Regions from separate parts of the Kribbella jejuensis genome, predicted to be linked through region 1. Evidence: predicted binding sites of a transcription regulator. Region 1 holds the regulator's gene; each other region holds the start of a gene.

Region 1 (3,272 bases):
TGACGATGAGCGAGATCGAGGACGACCACTTCAAGGGCCTGGAGGCGGCGATCCGGCGCGGTACCGGGTTCGCCGGCTGGCACGGCGGGATCGCGGACTCGTTCCGGAAGAACGTCGACTACAGCTTCATCACCGGCGGGCAGTTCATCTCGCACCCGCACGGCTTCACCGACTACCGGGTGGACATCATTGCGGATCACCCGATCGTCGAGGGCATCAAGCACTTCGACGTGCACACCGAGCAGTACTACATCCACTACGACCCGACCAACACGGTGCTCGCCACCACGACGTTCGAGTCGCACCCCGACTACCCGTGGATCGAGGGCGCGGTGATGCCGGCGATCTGGACCCGGACCTGGGGCGAGGGCAAGGTCTTCGTCTGCACGGTCGGCCACAAGCTGGACGACCTGGAGACGCCCGAGGTACGCACGATCATCGAGCGGGGGCTGCTGTGGGCGAGCAAGTGACCGGAGTCGGCATCGTCGGTACCGGCGTCATTTCCGGTACCTACCTGGACCACCTCGCCAAGCTCCCCGGCGTCGACGTGGTCGCGGTCGCGGACCTGGACGTCTCGCGCGCTCAAGCCATCGCGGACCAGAACCCGGGCATCCGCGCGGTGTCACCGGAGGAGCTCTACGCGGCCGACGACGTCGACATCGTCCTCAACCTCACGATCCCGGCTGCCCACGCCGCCGTACACCAGGCGGCGATGGAGGCCGGCAAGCACGTGTACGGCGAGAAGCCGCTGGCCATGGACCGTGCCGAAGCGGAACCGCTGCTGAAGTACGCCGCTGCCAACGACCTGCGTATCGGCTGTGCACCGGACACGGTCCTCGGCACCGGCACCCAGACGGCGCGTGCGGTGATCGACCGTGGTGACATCGGCACCCCGCACGCGGCGACCGCGTTCATGGTGACCCCCGGCCACGAGCTGTGGCACCCGGCGCCCGAGTTCTATTACCGCCCCGGCGGCGGTCCGGTCCTCGACATGGGCCCGTACTACGTGACCAGCCTGGTGACGCTGCTCGGTCCGGTCGTCCGGGTCACGGCCCGCGCGGGCCGGGCGAAGCAGCAGCGGAAGATCCACACCGGACCACGCGCTGGGACCGTCTTCGACGTCGAGGTGCCGACGCACGTCACCGGCGTACTGGAGCACGAGTCGGGCGCGCTGACCACCGTGCTGATGTCGTTCGACGTCTGGGCCGGGCGGCTGCCCCGGATCGAGGTCCACGGCACGGACGGCAGCCTGTCCGTCCCGGACCCGAACGGATTCGACGGCGCCGTCGAGATCGTGACCCCGGATCAGCGCGAGTGGACCGAGGTTCCGGTCGCCGGCGGGTACGCCGGGACGGGCCGCGGGGTCGGTGTCGCGGACATGGCCCGGGCCTTGCGCACGGGCGAGCCACACCGGGCGTCGGGGGAGCTGGCGTACCACGTGCTCGACGTACTGGAGTCGTTCATCGACTCCGCCGTACAGGATCAGCCGCTTGATGTGGCCAGTACAGTGACACGTCCGGCGCCGGTTCCGTTGGGAGCCTCACCCGAGACCGCCTAGACTGGCACTCTGAACGACGGAGTGCCAAGGGTCCGAAAGGGTGGTGCGCGTGCTGGACGACCGCAAGCTGGATGTGCTCCGCGCCATCGTCGAGGACTACGTCGCGACCCATGAGCCGATCGGGTCGAAGGCACTCGTGGACCGGCACAACCTCGGGGTCTCCCCGGCCACCGTACGTAACGACATGGCCGCGCTGGAGGAGGAGGGGTACATCACCCAGCCGCACACCAGCGCCGGCCGGATCCCGACCGACGCCGGCTACCGGCTGTTCGTCGACAAGCTGAGCACGGTCAAGACGCTGTCGGCGGCGGAGAAGCGGGCGATCACGTCGTTCCTGGCCGGTGCGGTCGACCTGGACGACGTGGTCCGCCGGACCGTGCGGCTGCTCGCCCAGATCACCCGCCAGGTCGCCATCGTGCAGTACCCGTCGCTCAACCGGTCGAGCGTGCGGCACATCGAGGTCGTCACGATGAGTCCACGCCGGCTACTGCTCGTGTTGATCACCAGCAACGGGCGGGTCGAGCAGCGGCTAGTCGAACATCCCCAGGACGTCGACGAGCAGCTGATCGCCGACCTGCGCTCCCGGCTGAACTCAGCCCTCGCCGGTCAGCGCCTCACCGACGCGGCCACCTCACTGGCCGGCGTGCCCGACCTGTTCGCGCCGGCCGACCGGCCGCTGGTCTCGTCGATCGTCACCACGCTGTTCGAGGCGTTCACCGACGAGGTCGGCGAGCAGCGGATCGCGGTCGGCGGCGCCGCCAACCTGACCCGGTACGGCGACGACTTCGAGCGGAACGTGAAGCCGGTGCTGGAGGCCCTCGAGGAGCACGTCATCCTGCTCAAACTGCTCGGCGAGGCGACCAACCCGCAGACGCTGACCGTTCGGATCGGCCACGAGAACCCGTACGAGGAGCTCGCCACCACCTCGGTGGTCGCGACCGGGTACGGGTCCAAGTCGGAGGTACTGGCCACCCTCGGCATCGTCGGGCCGACGCACATGGACTACCCGAGCACGATGGGCGCCGTACGGGCCGTCGCGCGCTACGTCAGCCAGATCCTGGCTGAGTCATGATTCAAATGAAGACAACCCCCTGGTCTGGAGTATGAGCACCGATTACTACGCCGTCCTAGGTGTCAGCCGTGACGCGTCACCGGACGAGATCAAGAAGGCGTACCGCAAGCTGGCACGCCAGTACCACCCGGACGTCAACGACTCCGAGGACGCGCACCAGAAGTTCCAGGAGATCGGGCGTGCGTTCCAGGTGCTCAGCGACCCGCAGAAGCGGCAGCTGCACGACCTCGGCGGCGACCCGTTCGCCTCCGCGGCCGGCGGGCCGGGCGGGGCTGGGTTCGGCCAGGCGTTCACGTTCACCGACATCATGGACGCATTCTTCGGCCAGACCGGCGGCGCGACCCGTGGACCGCGGCCGCGCACCCGGCGCGGCCAGGACGCGTTGATCCCGCTCCGGATCGACCTGGCCGAGGCCGCGTTCGGTACGACGCGCGAGCTCAAGGTCGACACCGCCGTCCTCTGCCCGACCTGTAGCGGATCCGGCGCGGCGGCCGGGTCCGAGCCGGTGACCTGCGAGATCTGCCACGGGCGCGGTGAGGTGACGCACACGCAGCGGTCGTTCCTCGGTGAGGTGCGGACGATGCGTCCCTGCCCGAACTGCCGCGGCTACGGGACCACCATCCCGAACCCGTGCGTCGAGTG
Region 2 (3,272 bases), on a different contig from region 1:
ACCGCGTCCTCGATCCGGTGCTTCTTCTCCTTCAGCTCGACCTCGGTGGCCGCGCCGACCTTGATCACGCAGACGCCACCGGCCAGCTTGGCCAGCCGCTCCTGCAGCTTCTCGCGGTCCCAGTCGGAGTCGGTGCGCTCGATCTCGGCCTTGATCTGGTTGACCCGGCCCTCGATGTCCTCGGCCTTGCCGGAACCCTCGACGACGGTCGTGTTGTCCTTGGAGACGACGATCCGGCGGGCCGAACCGAGCACCTCGAGGCCGACCTGGTCGAGCTTCAGCCCGACCTCGGGAGCGACGACCTGCGCGCCGGTGAGCGCGGCCAGGTCCTCCAGCATCGCCTTGCGGCGGTCACCGAAGCCCGGCGCCTTGACGGCGACCGAGGTGAAGTTGCCGCGGATCTTGTTGACCACCAGGGTCGACAGCGCCTCGGCCTCGACGTCCTCGGCGATGATCAGCAGCGTCTTGCCGGACTGCACGACCTTCTCCAGCAGCGGCAGCAGGTCCGCGATCGCGGAGATCTTGCCCTGGTGGATCAGGATGTACGGGTCCTCCAGCACCGCTTCGCCGGCCTCGGCGTCGGTGATGAAGTACGGCGAGATGTAGCCCTTGTCGAACTGCATGCCCTCGGTGAACTCGAGCTCGGTACCGAAGGTGTTCGACTCCTCGACGGTGATCACACCGTCCTTGCCGACCTTGTCGAACGCGTCCGCGATCAGCGCGCCGATCTCGGCGTCGCGGGCGGAGATGGTCGCGACGTGGGCCATGTCGCCCTTGTCGTCGACCGGCTTCGCGGTGTCCACCAGCTTGGCCGAGACCGCCTCGACGGCCGCCTCGATACCGCGCTTGAGGCCCATCGGGTTGGCGCCGGCGGCGACCGCCCGCAGGCCCTCGTGCACCAGTGCCTGCGCCAGCACCGTCGCGGTGGTGGTGCCGTCACCGGCGATGTCGTTGGTCTTGGTGGCGACCTCCTTGGTCAGCTGCGCACCAAGGTTCTCGAACGGGTCGTCCAGCTCGACCTCACGGGCGACGGTCACACCGTCGTTGGTGATGGTCGGGGCGCCCCACTTCTTGTCCAGGACGACGTAGCGGCCCTTCGGGCCCAGCGTCACCTTCACCGTGTTCGCGAGCTTGTCGACGCCACGCTCCAGCGCGCGCCGCGCGTTCTCGTCGAACTCGAGGATCTTCGGCATGAAGAAAACCAGTCCTTTTCTGAATATCTCTGGTTGCAGGCACCGGCCCCGCTGCCCCGGACCCACTCCGCCCCGGCGCCAGAGGCCCCGGGGCGGTGTCAGTCAGGAACAGCGGGCGGACGTCACTTGCTGACGACTGCGAGGATGTCGCGGGCGCCCAGGATCAGGTAGTCCTGGCCGTCGTACTTGACCTCGGTGCCGCCGTACTTGGAGTAGATGACCTTGTCGCCGACGCTGACGTCCAGCGGGACGCGGTTGCCGTTGTCGTCGATCCGGCCGGGGCCGACGGCGAGGATCTCGCCCTCCTGCGGCTTCTCCTTGGCGGTGTCCGGGATCACCAGGCCGGACTTCGTGGTCTGCTCGGCTTCGAGCGGCGCGACGAGGACACGGTCCTCGAGCGGCTTGATCGTGACCGACACTTGCTGACCTCCACGGTCGATTTCGCTTGTCTGTGGCATGTGGTCGCGCTCCCCTGCCGTCGCGGGGGTCAGAGGCCGGACCGCTGGCACCCTCCCACGGAGAGTGCCAACACCGAATCTAGGCCGCGATTAGCACTCGGTCAACTCGAGTGCCAAACGAATCTCGGTTGCGGCGCACTGGCCGCCGGAACCAGGTGAGTACACAATGTGGTTATGCGGCTACCCAAGCTGTCCGGCAAGACCCTCGCCGTGCTGGCGGCGGTCGGCGCCGTCGCTGTCGGAGGCGTCGCAGCCAACGCCTCGAAGCACGACTCCCCGGCCGCTTCTGCAGCGCCGACGCCGGCCAAGCCTCAGACGGACCAGCCTCGGACGGACCAGCCGGTCTCGCACGTCGCGACGGCGGCCGAGTTGCAGGCCGCAGCCGCGCTGCCGCAGTGCAGATCCGCGAGGCTCGTCCCGGTCAACCGCAGCTGGGGCATCCCGATGCCGTCGCTGCTCGGCAGCACCAGCACCACATGCAATCTCAAGTACGGCGACAACCCGTACCGCGGCTCCGACCGGACGGGTGATCCGGAGACCGCGATCTTGGTACTGCAGCGCAATCTGAACTTCTGCTACGGCAGCAAGCTCTCCGTCGACGGTATCTACGGCAGCAAGACCCGCGCAGCGATCAAGGCCGTCCAGAGCAGGCACCACCTGGTGGTGGACGGCATCTACGGCCCGAAGACCCGCTCCGCGATGAACTGGCGCCTGTACTCGATGGCGACCCGCAGCTGGAGCAGGGGCTGTTCCAGCCCGCTCTAAAGTTGCTGGGTGACTGTCACCGCTTTGCTGGACAGACCGGGCGCCGAGGTGCTGGCTGCTGCCTGCGCCGAGTTCCGCCCCGGCAGCGAGCTCCAATTGGTGGAGAAGCTCAGACGCCGGTACGACGCAACGCTTGTCACGGCTGCAGTCACGCAAGCCGCGTTGCGCCACCGCGCCGTAGCCAAGTTCGGCCCGGACGCGGAGCGCATGTACTTCACCCCCGACGGCCTGGAGCAAGCCACCCGCACCACGGTCGCCACGCACCGCGCGACCCGCCTCGCGACGACCATGCCGGGCGCCACGATGGTCGACCTGGGCTGCGGCATCGGCGGCGACCTCATCACGGCGGCCCGCGCCGGACTACGGGTCACTGGCGTAGAACGCGATCCGGAGACAGCAGCCACCGCCCGCGCCAACCTGTCCGTACTCGGGCTGCCGGGTGACGTACTGGTTGGCGACGCCGAGTCCACCGACCTCACGCCGTACGACGTGGTGTTCGCAGACCCTGCCCGTCGCGCAGACGGGCGGCGTGTGTTCGACCACAACGCCTACTCGCCACCCTGGTCGTTCGTGACCGCTCTGCTCGAACGGACGGCCTGCGTGAAGGTCGCGCCCGGCATCCCGCACGACGCGATCCCGGAGAGCGTGGAAGCGGAGTGGATCAGCGACGCCGGTGAGGTCAAGGAGGCCGCGCTCTGGTCCGGGCAGCTGTCCACGGGCATCTCCCGCCGAGCCACACTGCTGCCGGGCGGAGCCACGGTCACGGATGCGCCGGACGTCGACAGCGGTCCGGTGGGCCAGTACATCTACGAGCCGGACGGTGCTGTTGTCAGGGCCGGTCTGGTCACCGCAGTCG
Region 3 (3,272 bases), on a different contig from region 1:
ACGATCCGGCAATCCGCGCCTATCACGGCAGTGGCTTCGTCGACGTCCCCGCCGCGTTGATGGAGGAGTGGAACGACGGTCAACCGGTGCCGTACCGCTGGATGCGTTATGCCGGTGAGCAGGTGGGCGCCGGCGAGCTCAGGGGCTGAGGAATGTGCGCCACCTGCCGGTGGTCGGCCCTACCGGAGGTCCGAACGCCCAGCGCGCAGGAGGTCCCGGATCTCGGTCAGCAACTCCTGGTCGGTGGTCAGCGGGTCGGGCTCCGGCTCCACACCGCGCTTGCGGCGCTCGGCCAGCTTGTTCAGCGGCAGCACGATGAAGAAGTAGACCGCCGCGGCGACGAACAGGAAGTTCAGGCCGGCCTGCAGGACCTTGCCGATCGAGAACTCGGCTCCGTTCAGCTTGAAGGTCCAGACCTTACTGATGTCGGCCTTGCCGAAGATCGCTGCGATCAGTGGGTTGATCAGATTGTCCACGAGCGCGGTCACGATCGCCCCGAACGCTGCGCCGATGACGACGGCGACCGCGAGGTCGACGACGTTGCCCCGCATGATGAATTCCTTGAAGCCCTTGAGCATTGTGGCTGCCTCCACGAAGCGGGTGGTTGTCCCCGGACAAGTTAGGGCCAGAGAGTCTTCCAAGCGAGGGACCGCGCCGTTTCACGACACATCGTGCCGCGACAACTTCGGAAAGTGATCACCCGGTGTCTGGTGTCATCGCCACAGTGATCCGTGAATTCGTACTCGCCTGAGCCAGCCGGGACGCGACCTCGGGTGCGGTGGCGACGACGATCAGCGCACCCGACGTACTCGATCGGGGCTCGGGCAGCGCGACGACGGGCACCCCCCGGGCGAGCAGCCGTGCCGCGTCGGCGCTCGTGGCGGCGGCGGCGTACAGGTTCACGTGGTCGCCGACTCGCAGGAGGGTGCTGATGTCGGCGTCGTCGACGCGGAACGGATAGGCGACCGAACCTGAGGGCACACCCGATGGCGCCAGGAATCTGGCGTCGGTGAGTGGCTCCCCGGCTCTGACGGGCCCGCTGAGCACGCGTGCAGTCAGCTTGCTACCAGGTGTGAGGGCGCCGGATGGCACGACGCCGGGCGGTAGCTCGATCGTGCGCAGGTCGCCGCGATCGAGCGCGGCGCCGCCGGTCAGGTCGCGCGCAGCGGCCAGCACTTTGACCGTCGGCGGCGGTGGAGGGGAGAGGGCTTGAAGTCCGAAATACACCGCGGCGGCCGCGGCGGCGCCGGCGAGGAGCCGACGGTGCCACCGGGCCGCGCGGAGCAGGTCACGAAGCAGAGAGGGGATTGTCATGCCGGAGAAAGTACGAGTTTCTCCGGCGACCGCCTCTCAGTTATCCACAGGCGGCCGTCAGGCCGCGCTGGACCCGGAGGAGGTCGACGAGCTGCTCGACGACGAAGTGGAGCTGCTGGACGACGAGGTCGAGCTGCTCGACGAAGAATCGGACGACTTGGACGTCGAAGAAGAAGACGACGAGTCGGAGGACGCCGCCGGCACCGAGCCCTTGCCGGAGGACCGGCTGTCGGTGCGGTAGAAGCCGGAGCCCTTGAACACCACGCCCACGGCGTTGAACACCTTGCGCAGGCTTCCCTGGCAATTCGGGCACACGGTCAGAGCGTCGTCCGTGAAGCTCTGGCGCACCTCGAGCGCTTCGCCACAGTCGGTGCACTGGTACTGGTACGTCGGCACGGTCGGTTCCCTTCAAGCCGCTGGCACTCCTACTACCCGACTGCTAATAATGCGCCAGCGGGCCGAAGTATTCCAAACCCGGGCGTGCCTACCTCAACTCTGCGTCCATGTCCAGCGAACGCAGAGCAACGCAAAGTTGTGAGGGACCCCATTTGGGGTGGACGGGCGGATTCTCTACGGTTGGTCCGTGCGTCGCCTGTTTCGAGTCGTCATCGCCAGCGGAATCGCCCTTGTCACGATCCTGCTGGTGATCGCCGGTACCCTCGTGTACGTCGTCCGCCACTCGTTCCCGACGTACGAAGGAACGATCGACCTGGAGGGCCTGGACGGCGACGTCAGCGTGGTCCGGGACGCGAACGGCATCCCGCAGATCTACGCCGACACCCCGGCCGACCTGTTCGCCGCGCAGGGCTACGTGCACGCGCAGGACCGGTTCTTCGAGATGGACTTCCGCCGGCACGTCACCTCCGGACGGCTGAGCGAGCTGTTCGGCAAGGACGCGCTGGAGACGGACAAGTTCGTCCGGACGCTCGGCTGGCGGCGCACCGCCGAGGCAGAGCTGCCGCTGCTCAGCCCGACCACCCGGCAGTACCTCGATGACTACGCACGCGGCGTCAACGCGTACCTGTCCACACACAGCGGCTCCGGCCTCAGCCTGGAGTACGGCGTACTCTCCCTGCAGCCCGGTGGTCCGAAGAACTACCGGCCGGAGCCGTGGACCGCGGCGGACTCGCTCTCGTGGCTGAAGGCGATGGCCTGGGACCTCGGCGGCAACCTGGACGAGGAGATCACCCGCACCAAGATGCTGGCGGCGTTCCCGGCGCGCAACGTCGAGAGCCTCTACCCGCAGTACCCGTACGACCGGAACCAGCCGATCATGGCGGCCGCCTCCGTCGGTAAGGACGGCAAGTTCAGCTCGACGCCGGGGCCCAGCCCCGAGGTCCGGCGGAGCATGCTCACCAAGGACCTGCTCAAGTCGCTGGACTCGGTGCAGAGCGTGGCCAAGGGCCTGCCGCAGCTGCTCGGTCAGGGGGACGGCGTCGGTTCCAACTCGTGGGTGGTCTCCGGCGACCACACCACGACCGGCAAGCCGCTGCTGGCGAACGACCCGCATCTCGGCGCGACCATGCCAGGTATCTGGACCCAGGTCGGCCTGCACTGCAACAACGTCGGCAAGAGCTGCCCGTTCGACGTCTCCGGGTTCAGCTTCTCCGGTCTGCCCGGTGTGGTGATCGGCCACAACAACGCGATCTCCTGGGGCTTCACCAACCTCGACCCGGACGTCCAGGACCTGTACCTGGAACGCATCGACGGCAACAACGTCCTCTACAACAACAAGTGGCGTGCGATGGCCACCCGTGAGGAGACGTTCAAGGTCGCCGGCGAGGACAAGCCGGTCAAGATCACCGTCCGCGAGACCCGGCACGGTCCGCTGATCTCCGACGTCGGTGAGGACGAGCAGAAGGTAGGGGAGATCTCCGCCTCGCAGGCGAAGTACCCGAAGGCGTACGGCGTCGCCCTGCAGTGGACCGCGCTGAACCCGGGCAAGACCGCGGACGCGC

Evidence for each region. Region 1 encodes HrcA, which represses chaperone genes, less so after heat shock. Its sites were predicted from a motif close to TTGGCACTCGNNNNNNNCGAGTGCCAA; they were not measured.
Region 2: groES (co-chaperone GroES) is a predicted target of HrcA. The motif match lies at 1,742-1,768, and genes of this name have one in related genera.
Region 3: FB475_RS08575 (FmdB family zinc ribbon protein) is a predicted target of HrcA. The motif match lies at 1,731-1,757, and genes of this name have one in related genera.

What each region holds. Positions count from the first base shown of each region.
Region 1 is NZ_VFMM01000002.1:1,491,160-1,494,431, forward strand. It holds gene FB475_RS27230 (ThuA domain-containing protein) at 1-470, shown strand, start outside; gene FB475_RS27235 (Gfo/Idh/MocA family protein) at 455-1,558, shown strand; gene hrcA (heat-inducible transcriptional repressor HrcA) at 1,608-2,630, shown strand; gene dnaJ (molecular chaperone DnaJ) at 2,662-3,272, shown strand, end outside.
Region 2 is NZ_VFMM01000001.1:2,046,679-2,049,950, forward strand. It holds gene groL (chaperonin GroEL) at 1-1,193, opposite strand, end outside; gene groES (co-chaperone GroES) at 1,316-1,612, opposite strand; gene FB475_RS10005 (peptidoglycan-binding domain-containing protein) at 1,826-2,416, shown strand; gene FB475_RS10010 (class I SAM-dependent methyltransferase) at 2,426-3,272, shown strand, end outside.
Region 3 is NZ_VFMM01000001.1:1,750,318-1,753,589, reverse strand. It holds gene FB475_RS08590 (GNAT family N-acetyltransferase) at 1-149, shown strand, start outside; gene mscL (large conductance mechanosensitive channel protein MscL) at 180-593, opposite strand; gene cpaB (Flp pilus assembly protein CpaB) at 697-1,314, opposite strand; gene FB475_RS08575 (FmdB family zinc ribbon protein) at 1,372-1,710, opposite strand; gene FB475_RS08570 (penicillin acylase family protein) at 1,898-3,272, shown strand, end outside.